Regions from separate parts of the Streptomyces sp. enrichment culture genome, predicted to be linked through region 2. Evidence: riboswitches for the same ligand, from Rfam matches in the RefSeq annotation. Region 2 holds a riboswitch; each other region holds the start of a gene.

The links. A riboswitch is a leader RNA that binds a small molecule or an ion and turns the genes downstream of it on or off. The one in region 2 is predicted to bind cyclic di-AMP.
Region 1: it holds a riboswitch for cyclic di-AMP, as region 2 does, so the genes downstream of both, ACSU6L_RS14670 (NlpC/P60 family protein) here and ACSU6L_RS05315 (peptidoglycan DD-metalloendopeptidase family protein) in region 2, are expected to answer to the same signal.
Region 3: it holds a riboswitch for cyclic di-AMP, as region 2 does, so the genes downstream of both, ACSU6L_RS15580 (transglycosylase SLT domain-containing protein) here and ACSU6L_RS05315 (peptidoglycan DD-metalloendopeptidase family protein) in region 2, are expected to answer to the same signal.

Annotation. Positions count from the first base shown of each region.
Region 1 covers NZ_OZ186847.1:3,464,043-3,467,305, forward strand. Annotated here, with positions in the region: gene pcrA (DNA helicase PcrA) at 1-743, opposite strand, end outside; gene ACSU6L_RS14665 (hypothetical protein) at 797-928, opposite strand; cyclic di-AMP (ydaO/yuaA leader) riboswitch at 1,034-1,203, shown strand; gene ACSU6L_RS14670 (NlpC/P60 family protein) at 1,211-2,404, shown strand; gene ACSU6L_RS14675 (tellurite resistance/C4-dicarboxylate transporter family protein) at 2,509-3,263, shown strand, end outside.
Region 2 covers NZ_OZ186847.1:1,237,224-1,240,486, reverse strand. Annotated here, with positions in the region: gene ACSU6L_RS05330 (helix-turn-helix domain-containing protein) at 1-452, shown strand, start outside; gene ACSU6L_RS05325 (DUF6126 family protein) at 449-568, shown strand; gene ACSU6L_RS05320 (tyrosine-protein phosphatase) at 613-1,410, opposite strand; cyclic di-AMP (ydaO/yuaA leader) riboswitch at 1,889-2,046, shown strand; gene ACSU6L_RS05315 (peptidoglycan DD-metalloendopeptidase family protein) at 2,051-3,016, shown strand; partial or broken gene ACSU6L_RS05310 (DUF6250 domain-containing protein) at 3,263-3,263, shown strand, end outside.
Region 3 covers NZ_OZ186847.1:3,646,949-3,650,211, forward strand. Annotated here, with positions in the region: gene ACSU6L_RS15575 (CocE/NonD family hydrolase) at 1-1,397, shown strand, start outside; cyclic di-AMP (ydaO/yuaA leader) riboswitch at 1,679-1,850, shown strand; gene ACSU6L_RS15580 (transglycosylase SLT domain-containing protein) at 1,854-2,348, shown strand; gene ACSU6L_RS15585 (HAD family hydrolase) at 2,312-3,190, opposite strand.

The DNA of each region.
Region 1 (3,263 bases), 2.2 Mb from region 2:
GCCTCGCGCAGCCGCGATTGGTACAGGGCGTAGGCCTGGGCGAGGGTCTTCTCGAAGCCGTCGGAGGCCTGGGCGGCGAAGTCCTCCTCGTCGATCAGCTCGTTCTTGAGGTTGCTGATCTTGGCGCTGAACGACTTGGGCGGGAAGCGCTTGGGGTCCAGGTCCAGATCACGGCAGACCAGGGCCATCAGGCGCTTGGAGTCGGCGGCGTCGTAGATCGAGAAGGAGGAGGTGAAGCCGAGCCTCTTGCTCTCGCGGCGCAGGATGCGCACGCACGCGCTGTGGAAGGTCATCACCCACATCGCGTTCGCGCGCGGGCCCACCAACTGCTCGACGCGCTCCTTCATCTCGCCCGCGGCCTTGTTGGTGAAGGTGATCGCGAGGATCTGGCCCGGGTGGACGCCCCGCTCGCCCAGCAGGTGGGCGATGCGGTGGGTGAGCACGCGGGTCTTGCCGGAGCCGGCGCCGGCCACGATGAGCAGCGGGGAGCCGGAGTGGACGACGGCGGCGCGCTGGTTCTCGTTCAGCCCTTCCAGGAGCGCGGCGGAGTCCACGGCGGGGCGGGGGGCGCCGTCGCGGTAGTACTCGTCCCGGTCCGGGGGCACGTCGAACTTCCCGCCGAACAGATCGTCCGGGATCGGCTCCGGTACGTGATCGTCCTCGGGCGGCGGCGGGGGTTCCTCCGCGTGGGCCCGCGGGGCCTGGAGGTCCGCCAGGAAGCTGTCGTCAAAGAGGCTGCTCATCGCTCTCCGAGTCTAGGGCGCCCCACTGACAACCGAGGGCCGCCCGCAGAACATCACAGCCGCCGCGGTCCGGCGGTCACCGGGGAACCGGGCGCGTCACGCACCGCGTCCACCCGGCTACCGCGCAGGTCGGACACGGGGTGCTCAGGCTCGGCGACGGCGAGCGACACCTTTCGGAAGGTCACGGAAATGTATCGGGCATATCACCCACCAACCTTCACAGCAGCCACACGAGTTGGCTACCGTGCCGGGCAGGCCGTACGACCCCCACCGGCGAACCTCGCCGGGCCGCGCGGCCTCCGCCGAGTCCGGCGCGCCCGTACGGCGACCGGAGCCGGGGACCCAACCGACTCTGGGGTGAATCGGCCCCTCCCTTTCAGGGAGGAGCCGTAGGGCAACCCTTCCGAACGACCCGCCCGAACCCGACAGCTAACCCGGTAGGCGGCCGATGGAAGGAGTCGCCTCCCTTGGCGTCGCACCGCAAGTCGCGTCCCACCCCGCGCGTGGCCGGCATACGCACCCCCGCCCTCGCCACCGCGGCCCTCACCTCCGTGGCCCTGCTCTCGCAGACCGCCGGCGCCACCCCCTCGGCCGACGACAAGCCGAGCCTGGAGGAGGTCGAGAAGAAGGTCGACGATCTCTACCGCCAGGCGGAGTCGGCGACCGAGAAGTACAACGCGGTCAAGGAGAAGACCACCAAGCAGCGCAAGCGCGTCGACGCCCTCCTGGACGACGTCGCCAAGCGGACCCAGAAGCTCAACGAGGCACGTGAGGAGCTGGGGTCGTACGCCGCCGCGCAGTACCGCACCGGGTCCGCCGTGCCGGACACCGCGACCTTCCTGCTCGCGGACTCCCCGCAGGACTACTTCGACCAGAACCAGCTGATGGGCCGGCTGACCAGCCGGCAGAAGGACGCGGTCGACGACTACTTCGACCAGCAGGCCGAGACGATGGAGAAGCGTCGCGAGGCCGGCGAGAGCCTCCAGACGCTCACCGAGTCGCAGACCGACCTCAGGACGGCCAAGGCGACCGTCCAGAAGAAGCTCGCCGACGCGCGGGAACTGCTGTCGCAGCTGACCGCCGAGGAGAAGGCGCGGCTCGCGGCGATCGAGAAGCGCAAGCAGGAGGAGGCGGCCCGCAAGGCCGCGGAGCTGGCCCGTCAGCAGCAGGCGGCGGAGGAGCAGCGGCGGCAGCAGGAGGCGGAGGAAGCGGCGGCCGCCCAGCAGGAGACCGCGCAGGAAGAGACCTCTCAGGCGGAGACCGGCACCGGCGACACTTCCACCTCGACCGACTCCACGTACGCGGCCAAGGCCGAGAAGGCGATCGCCTTCTCCCGCGCGCAGATCGGCAAGCCGTACGTCTGGGGGGCCACGGGTCCCGGCTCGTACGACTGCTCCGGCCTCACCCAGGCCGCCTGGAAGGCCGCCGGTGTCACCCTCCCCCGCACCACCTACGACCAGGTGAACGCCGGCACCACCGTCGCGATCGGCGCCGCCCAGCCCGGCGACCTGGTCTTCTTCTACGACGACGTCACCCACGTCGGCATCTACATCGGCAACGGGATGATGATCCACGCGCCGAAGCCCGGGGCGTACGTCCGGGAGGAGTCGATCTACTACGACGGCGAGTCGTCCATCCACAGCGTGGTGCGTCCGGCCTGACGCGAGCGCGGGTGCGCACCCGGTTGCACGCGCCCGCGTGCATTTCCCCGCGCCCGCGCGCGTGCCCCGCTCGCAGGGCGCGCAGGGCTCCATAGCATCGGGCCATGCCCGGCACCTCCCCCCTCCTCGACTGGTGGGCGCGGCGCGCGCCGGCGGCCGGGGCCGCCGTGATGGCGACCGGAATCGTCTCGGTCGGCCTCCACCTGGCGGGCCGCGAGGTCGTCTCCCGCGTCTTCCTGGTGGTGGCCGGCGCCGCCTGGCTGGCGCTGGCGGCGGAATTCCTCGTCCTCCTGCTGGGGCAGCGGAAGCAGTGGCTGATCCAGGCGGGCACACCGGCCGCGCTGACCGCCGTGGCGGCGACGACGGTGCTGGGAACCCGCTTCGCCGCGCTGGGCTGGACGCTTTCGGCGGGGGCGCTGCTGGCACTGGCCGCCGTACTGTGGCCGGTGCTGCTGGTGCTGAGCGTGAGACACTGGCGCAGGCGTATGCCGGGTTCGGTGTTCCTGGCGTGCGTGGCGACGCAGGGCCTGGCGGTGCTCGCGGCGACCCTCGCCGCGACGGAGTCTGCGGCCTGGCTCGCGCACACCGCTCTGGTGCTGTTCTGGCTGGGGATCGTGATCTACGGGCTCGCCCTGACCCGCTTCGATCCACGGCAGGTGATCGAGGGCGGCGGGGACCACTGGGTCGCGGGCGGGGCGCTCGCGATCTCGGCGCTGGCGGGCTCGAAGCTCATCGCCGCAGACGGCCCGGACCTCTCCCTGTGGAACGTCGACGACCGGGGCGTCCTGCACGACGTGACCCTCGCACTGCTCGTGCTGGATCTGTCCTGGTACGCCGTCCTGCTCACCGCCGAGATCGT
Region 2 (3,263 bases):
CGATGCTGCTCGCCCTCGCCCGGGTCTACGGTACGACGGTCTCGGAACTGCTCGGCGAGACGGTCGCCGGCCGGGACGCCGTGGTGCGCGCCGCCGACATGGAACCGACCGCGGCGGGCGGCTGGACCTACTGGCAGGCCGGCGCGCCCGGACGCGGCATGCAGGCGCTGCGCGTGCACGTGCCGCACGGCTCCCAGGGCGACATCGTGCGGGTGCACCCCGGCGAGGAGTGGCTGTACGTCCTCAAGGGGCGGCTGCGGCTGCGCCTCGGCGACACCGTCCACCGCCTCGGACCGGGCGACAGCGCGCACTTCGACTCGCTGACCCCGCACCGCATCGCCGCGGAGGACCCGGACGGGATCGACCTGCTCTTCGTCCACACCCTGTTGCAGAGCCCGACGGCCGCGCTGTGCCTCGGCCCCACCACCCATGTCACCGGAGAGACGCCATGAGCGGAGTCCAGAAGAAGAACGAGCGCCAGATCTGGGTGCGGCTGTTCATCTACGTGGTGGCGGGGCACGCCTTCGCCGCTTTCCTCTATCTGCTGTTCGCCGTCGGGTCGAAGTAGCCGGCGAAGCGGCCGACGGAACAGCCGCGCGGCCGTGACCGGCCTCAGTCGAGCAGCCGCTCCCGCAGCCGCTCCCGGACCGCCGGGGTGACCTTCAGTCCCTGTTCCAGGTAGGGGTCGACACCGCCCCAGGTCTCCTCGATGGTGTCGAAGGCCGCCGACAGGTACTCCGCGCGGGCGTCGAAGAGCGGGCTGAGCAGCTCCATGACCTCGGGGGAGTAGGCCGCGGCGGAGCTGCTGCTGCGGTGCACCTTGTAGCGCCGATGCTTGGCGTTGGACTCCAGGTAGTCGGCGATGATCGCCTCGCGCTCGACGCCCAGCGCGAGCAGCGTCACGGCGATCGACAGCCCCGCGCGGTCCTTGCCCGCCGCACAGTGCATCAGCGCGGGCACGCTGTCCTCGGCGAGCGCGTGCAGGACCCGGGAGTGCTCGGCGGTGCGCTGCTTGATGATCACGCGGTACGAGGCGATCATCCGGCCGGCCGCCTTGCCGTCGGCCAGCAGCTCCCGCAGCTGGTCCAGGTCGCCGTCGCGCACCATCTTCCAGAACTCGGCGCCGTCGGCCGGGTCAGACAGCGGCAGGTTCACGTTGCGCACGCCCGGCAGTTCGACGTCCGGGCCCTCCAGCTTCTGGTCCGCCGCGTTGCGGAAGTCGAAGATCGTGTGCAGGCCCAGGGAGGACAGGAAGACCGCGTCCTCGGCGGTCGCGTGCGCGAGGTGGCCGCTGCGGTAGAGCACGCCGTGCCGCACCCGGCGTCCGTCGACGGTTGGCAGACCGCCCACGTCACGGAAGTTGCGCACTCCGGCCAGTTCGGGCTCGGTCGACGGGACCTGCTGCGTCACGTGGGCTCCTCCCAGTCGGACCCGTCCGCGCTGTTCGCCTACGGGCACGCGTCCGACCATACGACATGGATTCCTGAGGCAATGAAGTCGTCCACAGGCGGGATACCCGACCAGGGGAGGCGTTGTCCACAGGTGCGAATGCCGCAGTTCTCCGACTCCGTCGCATATAGGTGAACTGTCCGAATTGGAACCTTCGTCGTAACTCGCTCTGGAGTAAAGGGTTCTGGAGAGGTGTCACGTGAGGAGCGTCATATCCGTGACGGTGGGTCGCCCGTCATGTCCACGTAATTCATGCGTTTTTCAAGGGCTTTTGGATAAACGGGCTGCCCGGTAATCGACGGAGGGTGACCGGGAATTCAGTGTCCGAAAAGATCGAAAAGCGCGCGCGGGCAACCTTTCGCTTGTCCTGGTGCGTCTTGCTCGCTTACGTTCCACACCGATCCGAGCGGAACGCCGAATCCTGCCGCTGCTCGGTGCCCGCGCAAACTCACCCGTCCACGGCAGGAGCGGGGGACCCACAGGTACGACCGCCTGTTCCGGTTCCCGGAACGGCTCGGGGTACAGCCACGCCTCGGCGTGGCCGGGCATCTCCAGTCCGCACCCGACAGCTCACCTCGCAGGCGCCGGAGAGGAATTCGCCATGCCTGCCAAGGGTAAGCACCGCCGTCCGAAGACCCTTCGTTTCACCCGTTCCATCGCCGTCGCCGGAACCGGCGGCGCCGCGCTCGCCCTCCCCCTGATGGGGGCCGCCGGCGCTCACGCGGCCACCCCGCAGTCGGTTTCCGAAAAGGCCGTCCAGTCGGTCGCCTCGGTCCAGCAGACGGCCGGGACGAAGGCCGCCGAGAAGAACTCCGCTCCGCGCACCTACACCGTGAAGTCCGGCGACTATCTGTCGAAGATCGCCGAGGACCAGAACGTCGAGGGCGGCTGGAAGAAGCTCTACGCCGACAACCGCGCGGCCGTCGGCGAGGACCCCTCGCTGATCCATCCCGGCCTGAAGCTCTCGATCGGCGGCAAGGCCACGGCCGGCTCCGCCGAGTCCTCGCCCTCAGAGGCCGCCAAGCCGTCGCGGTCCACCCAGTCTTCGCAGCCGGCCGAGGCGTCGCAGCCGGCCGAGGCGTCGCAGCCGGCCGAGTCGCCGTCCTCGAACGCGCCCACCACCACCACCACGCAGGCGGCCCAGGCCGCCCCCGCCGCCGCCGGTTACGTCGCCCCGGCGTCCGGTGCGGGTGTCGGCACCGCCTACAAGGTGGCGGGCAGCATGTGGTCCAGCGGCTACCACACCGGTGTCGACTTCGTCGTCCCGACCGGCACCTCCCTCAAGGCCGTCGGCTCGGGCACCGTCGTCTCCGCCGGCTGGGCCGGCGCGTACGGCAACCAGGTCGTCATCAAGCTCGCCGACGGCTACTACGCCCAGTACGCCCACCTGTCCTCCCTCTCCGTGTCGGCCGGGCAGTCCGTGACCGCGGGCCAGCAGGTCGGTCTGTCGGGTTCGACCGGCAACTCGACCGGCCCGCACCTGCACTTCGAGATCCGCACCACGCCGAACTACGGCTCGGACATCGACCCGGTGTCCTACCTCCGCTCGAAGGGTGTCGCGCTCTGACGCCACCCGCCCACGCCGGTTCCTGACCCCGGCGCCACGAGCCACCGAAGGCCGGACCCCGATCCCCGGGTCCGGCCTTCGGTGTTGCCGTCCCGCGGGTTCGTGGCCGGTTCGTGGCGGCCGTGTGGCGGCGGGGCCCAGGGTCTCGACAGGGCGAGGCCGGGAAGACACGGTGATCCACGACAGGCGGCAAGCGCCTTCTAAGTGCACTTGCCCAGTGCTTCCCATGCGAAGGAGCGCTTCCCCG
Region 3 (3,263 bases), 2.4 Mb from region 2:
TGGAGCAGGTCGAACCCTTTCTGCACACCTGGCTGGCCCACCAGACCCGGGACGCGTACTGGCGCGCCGACGGCGTCCGCGAGGACTACGGGGCGATCCGGGCCGCCGTCCTCGCGGTGGGCGGCTGGCACGACCCGTACCGCGACACCGTGCTCCGCCTGGTCGAACATCTCCCCGCCGATCGCGTCCGGGGCCTGATCGGCCCCTGGTCCCACCAGTACCCCGACCGCGGGCTGCCACCCGGCCCGGCGATCGGCTTCCTCCAGGAGACCCTGCGCTGGTGGGACCACTGGCTGAAGGGCGCCGACACCGGCGTCCTCACGGATCCCCTGCTGCGCGCGTACGTCACCGACTCGCACCGCCCGGCCACGACGTACCCCGCGCTGCCCGGCCGCTGGGTCGGCGAGCCCTCCTGGCCCTCACCGAACGTGACACCGATCACCTACGCACTCCAGGGCGCCCCCGCGCTCGTACGGTCCCCCCTGCACACCGGCCTCGACGCCGGCCGGTTCCTCCCCCGCGGCGGCGACACCGACCTGCCGCCCGACCAGCGGGAGGAGGACGCGCGGTCGGCCTGCTTCGAGTTCGCGGTGCCCGAGGAGACCTGGGTGCTGGGGCGGCCCCGGGTGCGGCTGCGCCTGACCTGCGAGGTGCCGCGCGGGCAGGTGATCGCCCGGTTGTGCGACGTGGCGCCGGACGGCGCGTCGACACTGGTCACCCGGGGTGTGCTGAACCTGTCGGCGCGCCGGGGCCCGGACCGCGCGGTCCCGTGGGAGCCGGGGGCGACGGAGGACGTGACGTTCGAGCTGGCCGGCATCGGCCACGCCTTCGCGCCCGGCCACCGCATCCGGCTCGCCGTCTCCTCCGTGTACTGGCCGTGGGTCTGGCCGCAGCCGGAGTCGGCGGCCGGTTTCACCCTGGAGCCGGCCGGCAGCACGCTGGAGCTGCCGGTCCGGGCGCGGGAGGCCGCGGGGGCGATCGGGTTCGAGGAGCCGGAGCAGGCCGCGCCGCTCGGCGTCAGCGTTCCCGCCACGCTGGACGAGCCCCGCCCCGAGCGGCTGGTGGTGCGGGACGTGGCCGGGGGCGAGTGGCGGCTGGAGGCCGGGCCCCGGTACGGCGGCACGCGCATGTATCCCGACGGACTGGAGTGCACCGAGGAGGCGCGGGAGACGTACACGGTCCGCGACGACGATCCGCTCTCCCCCCGCGCCCGCGCGGACTGGTCGATCCGGCTGCACCGGCCGGACATGGCCTGGGACACGACGGTCCGCACCCGCTCGGAGATCGACTGCGACGCGAATACCTTTATGTCCATCAATGAGGTGATTTGCACCGAGGGCGACGAGGTCGTGTTCCACCGGACTTGGGAGAAGCGGATCCCACGAACCGCCGGGTGACGGCGACTTGAGCACAACTGGCCTTATTGCCCGATTTGCCATTCTTGTGCACGCACGTGACTTGACTCACGAGGACGTTTACGCGGCCCTTTCGCGGTTTTCCCCCGAAAACCCATCCCCCATTGGCAGTTGACTCTTGGCAGTCGCAAAGGATCAAGTACCCCAAACGGACTGATCATGGCCAACGGGCACGATATGTGATTCCGCCACTTGTTCCGGACATGTGCTCTCGCATAACTTCCCGGTCCGTCGGGCGGAACGCCGAATCCTGCCGCCGCCCGCACATCGATCCGCCAACTCACTCGCAAGGCAGGAGCGGGGGACCCAGGTAAGTCGCCGGGCCGGGCATCGCCCCGGTACGGCTTGGGGTGAAATCGTGTGCCGTGGCACACGGCCGGGCACCTCCCAGCCCGAACCCGACAGCTCACCTCGCAGGCGCCGGAGAGGAAATTCGCCATGCCTGCAAACGGTCTGCCCGCAAAGAGCCAGCCGGCCAAGGGCCGCCGTGCCCGTCTCGCCCGCACCCTCGCCGTCGCCGGCACCGGTGCCGCCGTGCTCGCCATGCCGCTGATCGGCGCGACGACCGCCTCCGCGGCCACCCCGGCCGCGACGACCGCCGTGACGGCGTACCCCAACAACCTCGACGGCTGGATCCGCGAGGCCATGACGATCATGGCCCAGCACGGCATCCCGGGCAGCTACGACGGCATCTACCGCAACATCATGCGCGAGTCCTCCGGCAACCCGCTGGCCATCAACAACTGGGACTCGAACGCCGCCAAGGGCACCCCGTCCAAGGGCCTGCTCCAGGTCATCGACCCGACCTTCGCCGCGTACCACGTGCCCGGCACCGCCTACGACCCGTACGACCCGGTCGCGAACATCGTGGCGGCCTGCAACTACGCGGCCGACCGCTACGGCTCCATCGACAACGTCTTCGGCGCGTACTGAGGCTGAGGCCGCACGGCGGGACTGAAGAGACGTTCGAGGACGACGGCGATGCCGTCGTCCTCGTTCGACGTGGTGACCTCGTCGGCCACCGCCTTCAGTTCGGGATGGGCGTTGGCCATGGCGACGCCGTGCGCCGCCCAGTCGAACATGGGGATGTCGTTCGGCATGTCGCCGAAGGCGAGGGTGTCCCTGGCGCACAGCCCCAGATGCTCGGCCGCCAGCGCCAGCCCGGTCGCCTTGGTGATGCCGCACGGCTGCAGCTCGACCGTCCCCGGCCCCGACATGGTGACGGTCGCGAGCGAGCCGATCACCGAGCGGGCGACCGCCGCCAACTCGTCGTCGGACAGCGTCGGGTGGCGCAGCAGCACCTTGCTGATCGGCTCGCCCCACAGGGCCTCACGGCGCCCGACCCGCACCGCGGGCAGCGTGGGGTGCGGCATCCGGTAGCCGGGCTCGATCAGCGTCAGGCCGTCGGTCCCGTCCTGGTCGACCGCCGCGTACACCTGCCCCACCTCGGCCTCGATCTTGCCGAGCGCGTGCTCCGCCAGTTCCCGGTCGAGGGTCACCGACCACAACAGCCGGTCGGCGCCCACGTCGTAGAGCTGCGCACCCTGCCCGCACACCGCCAGCCCCGTGCCGCCCAGGTCCTCCAGCAGCGGACGCACCCGGGGCGCCGGGCGGCCGGTCACCACCAGATGCCGGGCCCCGGCCGCGGTCACCCGTGCGAGCGCGGCGCGCGACCGGTCGGAGACCGTGTCGTCGCCGCGCAGCAAGGTGCCGTCGAGGTCGGTGGCGATGAGCGAGTACGTGGTGCGCGCGGCATATGCGGTGGGAGGGGCCATGATCAGAGAATACGGACACCGGGCCCGCCCCGCTCACCTCTCAACTCCCTTGCCCGTCCTGGTTGTCAGTGGT